DNA from 2 places in the Exiguobacterium sp. S22-S28 genome. Region 1 is predicted to be linked to the other one. Evidence: predicted binding sites of a transcription regulator. Region 1 holds the regulator's gene; the other holds the start of a gene.
What was found. The regulator Rex, encoded in region 1, represses fermentation and respiration genes when NADH is low (regulators of the CRP and FNR family bind a similar motif). The targets are predictions, from matches to a motif close to TTGTGAAATATTTCACAA.
Positions count from the first base shown of each region.

Region 2: the regulator Rex is predicted to act here: its motif matches at 1,445-1,462, upstream of ACHA8N_RS01775 (cytochrome ubiquinol oxidase subunit I).

Region 1 covers NZ_JBHFFC010000033.1:145,277-152,904, reverse strand. The annotation lists gene ACHA8N_RS16465 (flavin reductase family protein) at 1-488, shown strand, start outside; gene ACHA8N_RS16460 (hypothetical protein) at 556-948, opposite strand; gene ACHA8N_RS16455 (ABC-F family ATP-binding cassette domain-containing protein) at 948-2,849, opposite strand; gene ACHA8N_RS16450 (redox-sensing transcriptional repressor Rex) at 3,006-3,665, shown strand; gene ACHA8N_RS16445 (twin-arginine translocase TatA/TatE family subunit) at 3,665-3,868, shown strand; gene tatC (twin-arginine translocase subunit TatC) at 3,876-4,655, shown strand; tRNA gene ACHA8N_RS16435 (tRNA-Ala) at 4,763-4,835, shown strand; gene ACHA8N_RS16430 (S8 family serine peptidase) at 5,066-7,628, shown strand, end outside.
Region 2 covers NZ_JBHFFC010000005.1:184,388-192,015, reverse strand. The annotation lists gene ACHA8N_RS01785 (transcriptional regulator CcpC) at 1-262, shown strand, start outside; gene ACHA8N_RS01780 (N-acetyldiaminopimelate deacetylase) at 246-1,358, shown strand; gene ACHA8N_RS01775 (cytochrome ubiquinol oxidase subunit I) at 1,580-2,968, shown strand; gene ACHA8N_RS01770 (cytochrome d ubiquinol oxidase subunit II) at 2,981-4,006, shown strand; gene ACHA8N_RS01765 (potassium channel family protein) at 4,166-4,834, shown strand; gene ACHA8N_RS01760 (Cof-type HAD-IIB family hydrolase) at 4,882-5,658, opposite strand; gene ACHA8N_RS01755 (DNA-dependent RNA polymerase subunit epsilon) at 5,829-6,047, shown strand; gene rnjA (ribonuclease J1) at 6,044-7,628, shown strand, end outside.

The sequences.
Region 1 (7,628 bases):
GAACGATTAACGCTGCGCCGTTTTCGTTTTTCACGGTCGCCTCAAGCCATCCGCCGCAATTATTGATCGCAGTCCAAAAGACGGATCAAGGGGAAAAGGATACGGCCAAAAATATCTTACTCAATCAGGAGTATGTCATCCATATCGTCAGTGAAGAGATTGTCGAAGCGGTCAACGAAACGGCAGCCCCGCTCGCTTACGGTGAAAGTGAACTGGAGCGGACGAATCTAACGTTGATCGACAGTGATTTGATTGACGTCCCGGCAGTTGCGGAAGCGAAGATTCGCTTTGAACTGAAACTGACACAACACGTTGATCTGGAGGCAGCTGATTTATTGATCGGTGAAGTCGTACGGTACCATGTCGCGGATGAACTCGTAGACTCGTTCCGGATTGATGCCGACGGTTTAGGCGCGATTGCCCGTCTCGCGGGAAATGATTACGCCAAGATTGGTGACATCTTCACGATTGCACGTCCTACGAAATAAGACAACGCCATACCAATAGACGAGGAAAGCAGATTCGATATCCGCTTTCCTCGTCTATTTTTGTTGCCTATTCCATTTTATGACGTTTACTGTACTGGAAACCGTCCAGTAGATAAAACAGAACGGCGAGCGCCCAAATTCCGACACAGCTGATCAAAAACGCGGTCAGAGGAGAGACAGCCCCGTAATACATAATGATCATCGGATCGTTCAGTGCAACGAACGATTGGGTCGTCAGCAACGTGCAAATCAGACCGGACAATAAACTGATGAACAGTCCGCTCCACGTCTGGATGACAAGACCGATCATACAGGAAATTAAGATGAACAACGGATAAACGGCGTTAAACGCATCCGGACGAATGAAAGCCGAGACATAGTCCGCATACATCGGGACGAAATAAAGCACACCGGACAATAATCCTTGGATCAGGTTGATGACATAACTTTTCGAGCGCATCAGTGGAACGACTCCCACTGTTCCATCAGGTCAAGCAGGTCAATATCAATCTGATCGCGTTCGGCTGAGAGGGCGGTTGCTTTCGGGATATCATTAAAGACTTCCGGTTCACACAACAACTGTTCGATTTCGACCGACCGGTTCTCTAACCGTTCAATCTCTTGTTCGAGTTGCTCGAGCTGTTGTTTCTTTTTGCGTGCTTCTTTTTGTGCTTCTTTATCAATCGTCTTCGTCGAAGCGACTTTGATCGCTTTGGCTTCTTCCGCTTCAAGTCGGGCAATTTCTTCTTTTTCGGCTTTTTTCTCCATGTAGTAGGAGTAGTCACCGAGATAATCGGTTACGCCATCGCCACTCATCTCAATAACACGGGTCGCGACACGGTCGATGAAGTACCGGTCGTGGGAGACGAAGAGCAACGTTCCTTCGTAGTCGACGAGGGCGTTTTCGAGGACCATCTTCGAATCGAGATCCAAGTGGTTCGTCGGCTCATCCAGCACAAGCAGATTCGTTTTACGTAACTTCAGCTTCGCGAGTGCCAGTCGTCCGCGTTCACCGCCCGATAATTCATGGACGAGCTTGAAGACATCATCTCCGCTGAAGAGGAACTGTCCAAGCACGGACCGGACTTCCTGCTCGCGCATCAACGGCCATTCGTTCCAAATCTCGTCGATGACTCGGTTGCGGTCGTTCAGTTCCGCCTGCTCCTGATCGTAGTAGCCGATCGAGACACCTGTGCCGAAACGATAGTCACCAAATAACGGTTTCAGACGGCCGACGAGGACTTTCAGCAACGTCGACTTGCCAATCCCGTTTGGTCCGACAAGCGCGAGCGACTCGGCACGTTGCAGCCTAAACGTGATATTTTTTGAGACGGCTGCTTCATAGCCGACCGCAAGTTGATTGACCTGTAACACGTCATTGCCGCTTTGTTTCTCAATCGGGAACGACAGGACAGTACTGCGTTCGTCGCCGTCCGGTCGATCGATCCGGTCGACTTTCTCAAGGCGTTTGCGAACACTTTGCGCCCGTTTCGTCGTCGTCGCGCGGGCGATGTTACGCTGGATGAAATCCTGCATCTTCGCGATGTCTTCCTGCTGTTGTTCGAACTGTTTCATTTCCTGTTCGTACAGCGCCGCTTTTTGTTCGAGATACTTCGTATAATTACCGGTAAACTTCCGGGAGACGTTGCGGGACAATTCATAGACGACGTTGACGACTTGATCGAGGAAATACCGGTCATGGGAAACGATCAAGGCGGCGCCGCGGTAACCGGATAAGTAACTTTCAAGCCAAGACAGTGTATCGATGTCCAGGTGGTTCGTCGGCTCATCGAGAATCAACAGTTCCGGTGCCTGCAGCAACATCTTCGCCAAAGCGAGCCGGGTCCGCTGTCCACCGGAAAGCGTCTGAATCCGGCGGGAATAATCGTCCGGATAAAAGCGCATCCCGTGTAAGACGGAGCGGATGTTGGCTTCGAACTGATAACCGCCGGCTTCCGAGAAGTCATGTTGCGCTTGATCGTATGTTTTCAAGAGACGGTCGTAGGCAGTCGGATCGTTTAATATGTGTTCCATGCCCATCTCGATTTCCATCCGGCGTAACGCCCGTTCTTGATCCTGCAGGTGTTCGAACACGGTCAGCATCTCATTCCAAATCGATTCGTTGGACTCAAGTCCGCTGTCCTGAGCGAGGTAACCGATCCGCACTTCCTTGCTCTTCATGATTTCCCCGGAGTCATGCGACAGCTCGCCGGCGATGATTTTTAAAAGTGTCGATTTTCCGGCACCATTTCGTCCGACGAGGGCAATCCGGTCCCGTTCCTGTACTTCGAGTTTAATATTTTCTAAAATCGGCTCAACGCCGAATGATTTTGAGAGTTGGTTTACTTGTAAGAGAATCATATCCATCCATCCTTCCACCCCTTAGTCTATCACGAAAAATCCTGCCGAATATAATATTTGTTACTCTATGTGAAGTGGTTTACAATCAAGGAGAGTAGAATTCTTTGCAATGATTTGGGTGCCACGTCAGAACGTGGACGAAGGGGGAACTGCAGTATGAATGGGCCAGACACAAAAATACCACAAGCAACGGCGAAACGACTGCCGTTATATTATCGTTTCATCCAGAGTCTTTACAACTCCGGCAAGCTGCGCGTCTCGTCAGCCGAGCTCAGCGAAGCGGTCAAAGTCGACTCGGCGACAATCCGTCGTGACTTTTCCTACTTTGGGGCGTTAGGGAAAAAAGGGTACGGTTACAATGTTCAACATTTGTTAACATTTTTCCGAAAGACACTCAACCAAGACGAGGTCACGAATGTCGCCTTAATCGGGGTTGGACACCTCGGAACAGCGTTTGCAAATTATAACTTTTTAAAGAATAATAGTACTCGTATCGTCATCGCGTTTGACGCGGATGAGGACAAGGTCGGAACGACGACACAAGACGTTCCGATTTACCACGTGTCAGATATGAAAGAACAAATCAAAGCGAACCATGTCGACGTCGCCATCTTGACGGTACCGTCCCAGTTCGCCCAGTCAGTAGCGGACGAGTTAGTTGAGTATGGTGTGACCGGCATTCTGAACTTTACACCGGCACGATTAAACGTACCGGCCCATGTTCGCGTCCATCACATCGATCTGTCGATTGAGTTGCAGTCGCTTGTTTATTTCATGAAGCATTATTCGCAATCAGCTGAAGGAGTGAAATCATAATGGAAAACTTAATCCCGTTGACACTTGGTATCGGCCCGGGGAGCATCGCCTTGATCGGCGTCGTCGCTTTAATCATCTTCGGACCAAAAAAATTACCGGAACTCGGCCGCGCTGCCGGTCAAACGTTAAAAGAATTCAAGAGCGCGACAAACGGCATCATGGAAGATGATAAAGACAAAAAGGACGAAACGAAAGAGAAGTGAGTGAATCATGGCGATCGATCAAGAGCAGAGTATGACGACGCACTTAGATGAACTCCGGAAACGGATCATCTGGTCGCTCATCATCGTGGTGGTCATGTTCGCTGCAGCTTTTCCGCTTGTCCGTCCGCTTGTACGTTTTCTGCAGGCTGACTTAAAGGAGCTCGGAATTGGTCTGAACGCTTTTAACGTGGCTGATCCACTGATGTTATATCTGAATCTTGCGTTCATCATCGCAATCGTCTTGGCGTCACCGTTTTGGATGTACCAGCTTTGGGCGTTCATCCGTCCCGGTCTGCATGACCAAGAGCAAAAAGCGACGTTGACGTATATTCCAGTAACGTTCTTCTTATTTTTAGCTGGTGTTTCATTTTCTTACTTTTGGTTGTTACCGTTTTTACTTGAAGTATCGACAGAGCTCGGACAAGAGCTCGGCATCGAACAAGTCATCGGCGTCGAGAACTATTTCAGCTTTTTGATCCGCTTGACGATCCCGTTTGGAATACTGTTCCAACTGCCGGTCGTGACGATGTTTTTGACACGCCTTGGACTCGTGACGCCGTTCTTCATGCGGAAGAATCGGAAGTATGCCTACTTTGCGTTATTCGTCGTCGCGGCGTTGATCTCACCGCCGGACGTCACTTCGCATTTAATGATTTCTGTCCCGTTGTTCGTCTTATATGAAATCAGCATCCTGATTTCAGCGCGGACGTATAAAAAAGTACTGATCTTGGAGCAACAAGCAGAACTGGAGCGACAGGCGGATTTGATGCGTGAGTTGAACGATTAATAAGAGATTCTCTCGTGCCATCGCGGCAGGGAGAATTTTTTTGTAAGCGGTCTAATTTTATATTGAAAAAATGAACAGCAATAGGTATACTCATAATAGAAACACACGGGGGCTTAGCTCAGCTGGGAGAGCGTTTGGCTGGCAGCCAAAAGGTCGTCGGTTCGAGCCCGATAGTCTCCATATCGTTTTACCTGAAAACTCTTGGGCAACCAAGAGTTTTTTTGTTGACCGGATAACAGATGGGGAATTTAGGATAATGGTTATAACGATGGCATAAAACGGTAAAAAAACAAAAAAGGATTGAAATTGAATTGTATATGATAAGAAAGTTAACTAAACTAAAAATACAGAATTTTCGTTTAATATTCTTTTTTTGTCAAACACTACATTTTTAGAAAAGAGGAAATCGAATGAAGAAAAAGAAGATTGCTCTGATGGCAGCTGCCCTCATGACATCTTCCAGCCTGGTTCATGCCGAGGGACTTACGTCATCACAAAAAGTGAATGTCCAAAAGCCACAAGCACTCTCAGTGAAAAAAACAGGGCAGGAAAAAACATACAGTCCAAATGAAAAAGTCCGGATTGTCGTCGAACTCGATCAAAAAGCGGCGATTGAACACGCACAAGCTCAAAATAAACGGTACAGCACATTAAGCAATACCGAAAAAGTCATACTCAAGAATCAAATCGTCAATAAGCAGAAGGAAGTCAAAGCAACGATTGCCCAAAAAGACATTGCGGTTTCTTATAAAGAAAGTTTTACGACCGTTTTGAACGGGTTCAGCGGAGAAGTCAAATACGGTGAAATCAAAGAATTGGAAAAATTAAGCGGAGTCAAAAGTGTACATATCGCCCATGAGTATGCGCGTCCTGAAGTCGAAAAAGGCGCCAAACCGAACATGGTACATAGTAAAGACATGATCAATGCAAAGCAAACATGGCAGGATTACGGTTATAAAGGGGAAGGAACGATTGTTGCCGTCATCGACACAGGGATTGATCCGACGCACAAGGACATGGTACTCAGTCCGGAGACGAAAGTCGATTTGACTTCGTCAAAAGTCGAAAGCTTTAAATCTTCAAAAGGCTTAAAAGGAAACTACTTTACAGAAAAAGTACCGTACGGATACAACTATGCGGATCATGACAGTGAAATCCGTGATCTCGGTCCGGGAGCTTCCATGCACGGGATGCACGTTGCCGGTACAGTCGGTGCCAACGGCGATGAGGCGAGCGGCGGTATTAAAGGAGTCGCACCGGAAACACAGCTTCTGGCAATGAAAGTATTCGGAAATGATCCAGGCATGCCGTCGACGTTCAGTGATATCTACATTAAAGCGATTGATGACGCGATTGCTCTCGGTGCAGATGTCATCAACATGAGCCTTGGTTCGACGGCATCATTCGTTCAAAAAGACGATCCGGAACAAAAGGCGATCGTCAATGCGATGAACAACGGAATTCTTTGTGCGATCTCTGCTGGTAACTCTGGTTATGCAGGAAACGGCGCCGGAAACCCATACGCGTCGAATCCGGATATCGGTGTCGTCGGTTCACCCGGACTGATCAGTGAGGCGCTGCAGGTCGCTTCCGTCGAGAACACACAGTTGACGCTTGAAGGGATGGCACTAACAGTTGATGGAGAAGACGCCGGTTATCTCGCTTACCAAAAACAAGATTCACCGAATCCGATTCCGGTGTTCGACAAAGCAGCAAAAGACGTGATCTATGTCGGTGACGGAAGTGAAACGAACTACACGGGGAAAGACGTGAAGAATAAAGTAGTATTCGTCGTCCGTGACGGCAGCTTTAATTACGGGATGATTCAGGCGGAAGCTGAAAAGCAAGGTGCAGCCGGTGTCATCGTCCGCGGTCGTGTTGATCACGGGGATTATGTCAGCATGTCGCTGAATAAACCGACGATTCCGCTCGTCTCGTTAAGTATCGCGGACGGGAACGAACTGGAAGCGAAAGCAAAGGCCGGTAAAGCGTTGACGGTGACGTTTGACGGAAAAGCAGTCTCGGCACCGAATCCGGTTGCCGGCGAGATGTCTGATTTCACATCGTGGGGCGTGACACCAAATCTTGACTTTAAGCCGGAAATCACGGCTCCAGGCGGAAAAATCTACTCGACACTCAACGACAACGAGTATGGTGTCATGAGCGGAACATCGATGGCAGCGCCACATGTTGCCGGAGGAACGGCACTCGTCATGCAACGCGTCGATAAAGATTTTAAAGTCAGTGGTGCAACGCGGGTCAAACTGGCGAAAAACATCTTGATGAATACATCCCGTCCGCAGCTAGACTCAGGATCATATAATCAGGAAGCGAAAACAGGCAACTATTATTCGCCACGCCGTGAAGGTGCCGGATTGATGGATTTGCGTGCAGCGATGAAGACACCGGTCGTCGTCACCGAGACGAAGTCGGGTGAAGGGAAAGCTGCCTTGAAACAAGTCGGTGACAAATTCAGCTTCACGCTCGACTTGAAGAACTACAGCAATGAAAAATTAACGTACAAGTTGGCCGGAACGGTCCAATCCGACCTTGTCGTCAAAGGGAAGAACTTACTGGAGACAGACGGAATCTTTAAGAAGGGAACAGTCGGGGCTGTTGACGCCAACAAAGGCACATTCCCGATTTCCTTTACAGTCGGCTCGAAAAAAGCAAGCTCGGTCGCGATTGATGCGAAGAGTACGAAGCAAGTCAATGTAACGGTTGATTTAAAAGATACGATCGACGGGGCAAACGGTGTACCGCTTGAGACACTCTTCGAGAACGGCTACTTCGTTGAAGGTTTTGTTCGTCTGATGGATACGAAAAGTAAAAACCCGGAATTGACGGTTCCATACGTTGGTTTTAAAGGGTCGTGGGATAAAGCACCGATCATTGATGCGCCGAGTTATGATGATCAAACATTTTACGGGGCGACCGGTCTCGCGACAGAAATAAACGAGGACTATACGTTGC
Region 2 (7,628 bases), on a different contig from region 1:
CCGGACACTCGTCGTTGACCAGATTGAGACGTGCAAACAGATGGCGCTTCATGGAATCGGATTCGCTATCCTGCCCGAATCGACGATTCATGAAGCGCGCGACGTAATGAAAATTCCGTTGAAGACGTCATCCGGAAAAATTTTAAAACGCGACACTTGGATTTTGTCGACAGAGTCGATGCTTGAGTTAAAACAAGTCCAGGCGTTTTGGGACATTGTCAAAGAAGAAGGAGGAAGTCAGTCAGATGGAATACGCAATTGAAATGCGGCGAGAACTTCATAAAATACCGGAACCGGGATTCAAGGAGTTTAAAACGCAAGCTTTTATTCTCGATCAAATCCGTTCTTATCCGGCGGATCGGGTCAGTTATGACACGTTCGAAACGGGGGTGTTCGTTCGTGTGAAAGGATTGACAGGAAACCGGACAATCGGGTATCGGGCGGATATTGACGGCTTGCCGATCGAAGAAGCAACAGGGTTGCCGTTTGGCTCCGAACATCCGGGGTTCATGCATGCCTGTGGACATGATGTTCATGCATCCATCGCCTTAGGTTTGCTGCGCCGGATCGTTGAGCTTCCGATTATGGACGATGTCGTTTTCCTCTTCCAACCGGCAGAAGAAGGACCGGGTGGAGCGGAACCGATGATCAAGAGTCCATTGTTTGAAAAATATCGTCCGAGTGAGATGTACGGGCTGCATGTCGCACCGGAATACCCGGTCGGTACCATTGCGAGTCGGCCTGGTGTATTGTTTGCCAGCGCACGAGAAGTCCATATTACGATTTATGGTCAAAGTGGTCATGCCGCTTTCCCACACCTGACAATTGATACAGTCGTGGCCCAAGCGGCTTTAATTATGCAACTTCAGACGATTATCAGCCGGTCCATCAATCCGATGAACTGTGGTGTCATTACGATTGGTAAAGTTGATGCCGGAATCCGTGAAAATGTTATTGCCGGTCGAGCATTACTCGACGGAACGATGCGGGCGCTTAACGGTGCGGATATGGAGAAGTTGGAGCAACGTGTCCGGGATATTGTCCGCGGTATCGAAGCTTCGTTTGGTGTGAAGATTGATCTCCAGTTCGGCAATCGTTACTACGAAGTCGTCAACGATCAAAAAATTGTGGATAAATTTTCGTCCTTCGTTAAAATGAACGCTACTTATGTGGAATGTGATGCCGCGATGACGGGAGAAGATTTCGGTTTCATGTTAAAAGAAATCCCGGGCATGATGTTTTGGCTCGGAGTCAATAATGCAACGTCCGGATTGCACCAACCGACCTTAAATCCAGATGAAGAGGCTATCCCCTTCGTGATTAATTTACTAGATCATTATTTCCGCGAATACGTCTAAACAAAAGACGTGACAATCAGCCTTTTATTCATGAAAAAATGAATAAAGGGCTTTCATTTTATAGAAGAGAACAGTTTTCGAACGTTTTGTGAAATTAATCACGTGTATATGTGAACAATTTGTTACATCAAACATTAAGAACAGACACAAATGATTATGTTCTCTATGATACGGATATAAACAATATATAGAAGTATGTTTAGAAAGAGGGGGCTATACACATGTTCAATGATCCAGTCATGCTCAGTCGATTATTGACAGGGCTCACATTAGCATTCCACATCATCTTTGCGACGATTGGAGTAGGGGTTCCATTGATGGTACTCGCAGCAGAGTACATCGGAATTAAACGAAAAGATTCAGACTATATTCTGTTAGCACGACGTTGGACGCGCGGTTATATCGTAACGGTAGCGGTCGGTGTCGTGACCGGAACGGCGATTGGATTACAATTATCGCTCTTATGGCCGTCTTTGATGCAAGTTGCCGGTCAAACGATTGCCTTACCGCTCTTTATGGAAACATTTGCTTTCTTCTTTGAAGCGATTTTCCTCGGTATTTACCTCTACACATGGGATCGTTTCAAAAACCCATGGTTACACTGGTTGATCGGGATTCCTGTCGTCATTGGTGCGACGTTATCCGCTTTCTTCATTACGACGGTCAACTCGTTCATGAACTCGCCAGAAGGATTTAAAATCGTTAACGGAACGTTGACACAAATCGAACCGTTAAAAGCAATGTTCAATACGGCGACACCAACAAAAGCGACACACGTCATCGTCTCTGCCTATCTGACGGTAGCCTTCATTTTGGCAGCGATCGCGGCTTTCCATCTTCTTCGGAAAAAAACATTGTCGGCAGCCGAAACGGCATATCACAAAAAAGCCCTTCGCTTAACAGTCATGGCCGGTTTGATTTTTGCGTTCTCGACAGCACTTGTCGGAGACTTCTCGGGAAAATATTTAGCCAAATACCAGCCGGAAAAATTAGCGGCTGCAGAGTGGCATTTTGAAACGACAAGTGAAGCCGAACTGATTTTCGGTGGTATTTTAGATGAACAAGAAGACGGCAGTTATGAAATCAAAGGGGCCGTCAAAATTCCGTATGCACTATCGATTCTTGCAGGCGGAGCACCTGATACGGAAGTTATCGGTTTAAATGAGTTTGCGAAAGAGGACCAAGCACCACTGTTTGTCCACTATTTCTTTGATATCATGGTATCAATCGGAATGTACTTGGCCGCCGTATCCGCGCTGTTTGTACTGGCATTCCGCCTCAAAAAGCTGAATCCGTATAACAAGTGGTTATTACGTGGTATCTTCATCGGTGGACCACTTGCCATCGTTTCGATTGAAGCAGGATGGATGTATGCAGAAATCGGGCGTCAACCATGGACCCTCTATGGTATTATGAGAACGGCTGATGCGGCAACGACATCGACAGCCGTCGGACCGATGTTGATTTTGTTCAGTTTACTTTATCTGTTGCTCGGAACGATCTGTACAGTCGTCTTGCTTCGGATGTTTAAAAATAACCCTGTCGGTAAAGAACTCGCGGATGATCATCATACACGTGGTGAAGCGATGTTTGCGGACGACAATAAATAAGGAGGGAACGAGTTGGACATTCAAACACTTGGAATAACCGTACTTTGGACGTTCCTTTATGGATATCTCATCGTTGCCTCAATTGACTTCGGTGCCGGTTTTTACGCGTTCTATTCAAAATATACAAAACGGGATCATTTAACGAATCGTCTGATTCTGCGATACCTTTCACCGGTCTGGGAAGTGACGAACGTCTTCTTCGTCTTCTTCTTTGTCGGACTCGTCGGATTCTTTCCGGATACGGCTTATTATTACGGGACAGCTCTACTTGTTCCAGCCTCAATCGTCTTAGTGTTGATTGCGATTCGTGGTAGCTTTTATGCCTTTGCCAACTATGGTTCGAACGACAGCATGTTCTATACGTTCTTATACGGAGCGACAGGATTGTTAATTCCAGCAGCAATGTCGACTACTTTGACAATCAGTCAAGGTGGCTTCATTCGTAAAACAAATGAGACGGTGGAGTTCTTGGGAACAAAACTGTTTACGAACTTTTATTCTTGGACGGTTGTTGCGCTCGCCATCGTTTCCGTTCTGTACATCAGTGCGATGTTCCTTCTGTTTTATGCGGATAAAGCAAAAGACGAGAACGCGACACCACTCATTCGTAAATGGGCGTTGTTCTGGAGTATTCCAACGATTGTCGTCTGTGCACTTGTTTTCTTCGGTTTGAAAAATCAGGCTGCTTGGCATTATGAAAATATTTTGAACGGCAACTGGTGGTGGTTCGCAGCAAGTTTCTTGTTCTTCTGTATTGCGGTCACGCTCATCTATTTGAAAAAGAACTACGGGATTGCCTTTATTGCCGTTATGGCTCAGTACGGTGTCGCTTGGTTCGGATATGGATATACCCATCTTCCGTACATTTTGTACCCCTATATTGACATCAATAAAGCAGTCGTCAACGAAACGATGGCAACAGCACTCGTCGTCGTTTTCATCTTCGGATTATTGTTATTGATTCCGGCTCTGTATTTGATTCTCCGACTCTTCTTGTTTGACAACGATTATGTCAGTGGGAAAAAATCGAAATCCTGATCCTGAAAACCAAGTGTGCCGTCTGCAAAAAGATGGCACACTTTTTTTGCCGTTTCGTAAAAAAAGTAGGGGGAAACGGCATCATAAAAGCGTTCATAGCAATTTAAAGGGGAATCGGGTACACTACTACTGAAGCAGAAATATGAAGGAGAGTTGAACATGAATGGAGAGTTTGCAGTAATCGGTTTAGGACGATTCGGGGGATCGATTGTTCGAGAGCTATCGAAAAACGGATATGATGTTTTAGCGATCGATTCAGATGAAGAACGCGTTAACGAATACATGGGGATTGCGACGCATTCCGTCATCGCTGATACGACGGATGAGAATGTCTTAAAAAGTCTCGGCATTCGTAATTTTGATCATGTTATCGTTGCGATCGGTGAAAACATCCAAGCATCGATTTTAACAACTTTAATTTTGAAGGAACTCGGCGTCCAGTCGATTACTGTTAAGGCGACAAATGACTACCATGAAAAAGTACTGAGGAAAATTGGTGCTGATTTCATCGTTCACCCTGAGCGGGACATGGGTGTCCGGATTGCAAATGGACTGATGAGTTCCAACATCTTAGATTATCTTGACCTATCACAAGAGTTTTCGATCGTGGAGATTAAAGTCAGTGATCGGATGGCAAACCAGACATTAATTGATTTGGATTTACGGAGTAAATACGGAGCGAACGTCGTTGCAATCAAGCGAGGGGAAAACGTCATGATTTCCTTACAGGCGGACGAGTTGATTGAAAAAGGGGATTACTTAGTCGTCATTGGTGAAAATGACGACTTGGATCGACTGGAACGCGCGATTCATAAAGTAAGAAACTGATGAAAAAAGGCTGAGGAATCGCTCCTCAGCCTTTTCAATCCTGGTCGTTAAATCAGTTGAAACTCTTTAAGACCGTAAGCGATTCCGTCTTCGAGAATGTGTTTCGTGACGAAATCTGCGGCCGCCTTTGTTTCCTCAAGACCGTTGGCCATCGCGATGCCCGTCCCGACATAACGTAACATTTCTAAATCATTTAATGCATCCCCAAACGCAAATGTATCTTCGCGCCGGATGTTCGTCAGCTTCAGGAATTGTTTGATGCCGTCTGCCTTTGACGAACCGACGTTGATGACGTCCATGGCGTTCGGATGCCAGCGGATGAAATCAAAAGCTTCGTAGTTTTGAACATACTCCGCTTCTTCTTCTGCCGTGCAGTAGACAAGTGTTTGGAAGACGTCATGTGTCTTAAGGGCATGTTCTTCAAATACCGGTAAAGGAATGTCTAGTTCGCCAAGCGACTCCTGGACCAATTGATCGGATGGCTTCGTTGAGAATCCTTGCGTTTCACCCAAATAGACGAGTGTATGATTATTTTTTTGTGCGCGGGCTGTCAAATGCTCGAGATCTGCAATCGGTTGTGGTCGTCTGTAAATGACCTCATCTTGATGAACGACAATTTGACCATTGTAACCAATGATCGTGTCGATATTCAATAGTTCACGTACACCGGACAACATCGCCGGACCCCGTCCGGTCGCGATGGCGACATATACACCATTCGTTTGTAGCTGTTTAATTGCTTGTTTGGTCGACTCTGGAACAAAATGACCATCGTGAAGTAAGGTTCCATCGATATCGAAAAAGACGACTTTCTGATTTGCCATGGTTTCACCTTCTCTTTTTAATTGGCTGTTCAGCCGGATACATGTGGAATTATAGCATAGCGTTAACGTTTACGCCGACCTTGGATTAGGAATAGGATGAAAAAATAGTAGGATATCGTGTATACTAATCTAAGGACAAAAAACAATGGACTGATAAGGAGTTGCTAAACATGATTTTTAAAGTATTTTATCAACCGCTTCGTTCAGAAGCCCCGGTACGGGAACGGACAGAAGTGATGTATGTTGAGGGAGAGAACATTCGTGAAGTGCGAACAGCGATTGATCACCTCATCAAAGAAATCAATGTCGAATTCATCCGTGAGTTAAGCGGAGAATTTTTGGAATATGAAAAACTAAGCCCAGACTATAAGGTTGAAACGTTCGCATGAAATTTGTTAAAAACCATCAAGCAGCCGTCTTCGCACTCGGCGGCTTAGGAGAAATCGGGAAGAATACGTACGTCGTTCAGTTTCAAGATGAGATCATCGTCATCGACGCCGGCGTCATGTTCCCTGAAGATGAATTACTTGGGATCGACTATGTCATTCCAGATTACACGTATTTGATCAAAAACAAAGACAAGGTAAAAGGAGTCTTCATCACCCACGGTCACGAAGACCATATTGGGGGACTGCCATTTTTACTTAAGCAGGTCAACTTACCAATCTATGCTGGGAAAATTGCACTTGGTCTCATTAAAGTAAAACTCGAAGAACACGGTTTATTACGGACGGCCGAGTTACATGAGATTGATGAGGATTCCATCATCAAATTCCGTAAAACGAGCATTTCGTTTTTCCGGACAACACACTCGATTCCAAACTCGTTTGGAGTCGTCGTCAAAACACCGCAAGGCAATATCGTCCATACGGGTGATTTTAAATTTGATTTCACGCCGGTCGGGGAACCAGCTGATTTGACGAAGATGGCAGAACTCGGCAAGGAAGGTGTTCTTTGCTTGCTGTCTGACTCGACGAATGCCGAGATTGAAGGATTTACAATGAGCGAACGCGTCGTCGGAGATACAATCTCAAACATCTTCCGTAAAGCGGAAGGTCGGATTATCTTTGCGACCTTTGCTTCTAATATCTATCGTCTGCAACAAGTTGTTAATGCATCGGTCGAAGCCGGACGTAAAATCGTCGTCTTCGGACGGAGTATGGATAAAGTCATGATGATTGGTCAGGAGCTTGATTTCATTAAAGCACCAAAAGGAACAATTATTGAGCCAAACGAGATGAAACGATATAAATCAAATGAATTGACGATTCTTTGTACGGGATCACAAGGGGAACCGATGGCAGCTCTCAGCCGAATCGCCAACGGGACACACCGTCAGATTTCCATCATTCCGGATGATTTAGTCATCTTCTCGTCGTCCCCTATTCCAGGAAACGTCGTTTCTGTCGGAAAAACAATTAATCAATTGTACAAAGCGGGCGCGGACGTCATGTATGGCAAGCTGAATGACATCCATACATCAGGTCACGGCAGCCAACAAGAACAATTGTTGATGCTTCGTCTGTTGCAACCCAAATACTTCATGCCGATTCATGGAGAATACCGCATGTTGAAAAAACACATGTCACTTGCGATGGACGCCGGTGTACCGGAAGAAAACTGTTTCGTCATGGATAATGGTGAAGTATTAGCACTCGATGCTAATGCTGCAGCGATTACCGGCAAAATTCAGGCAAATGCCGTCTATGTAGATGGAAAAGGGATTGGAGATATTGGTAATATCGTCCTGCGCGACCGGCGCATTCTTTCGGAAGAAGGTCTCGTCGTCGTCGTCGTGACACTCGATTCGAAAACCAATCGTCTCGTTTCAGGACCAGACATCATCTCACGCGGATTCGTCTACATGCGTGAATCAGGAAACCTGATTAAAGATGCAGAACGTTTGCTGAAACGTTCGCTTGAACAATCGTTAGCGAACCGAAACACGAAATGGACGGATATCAAGCAAG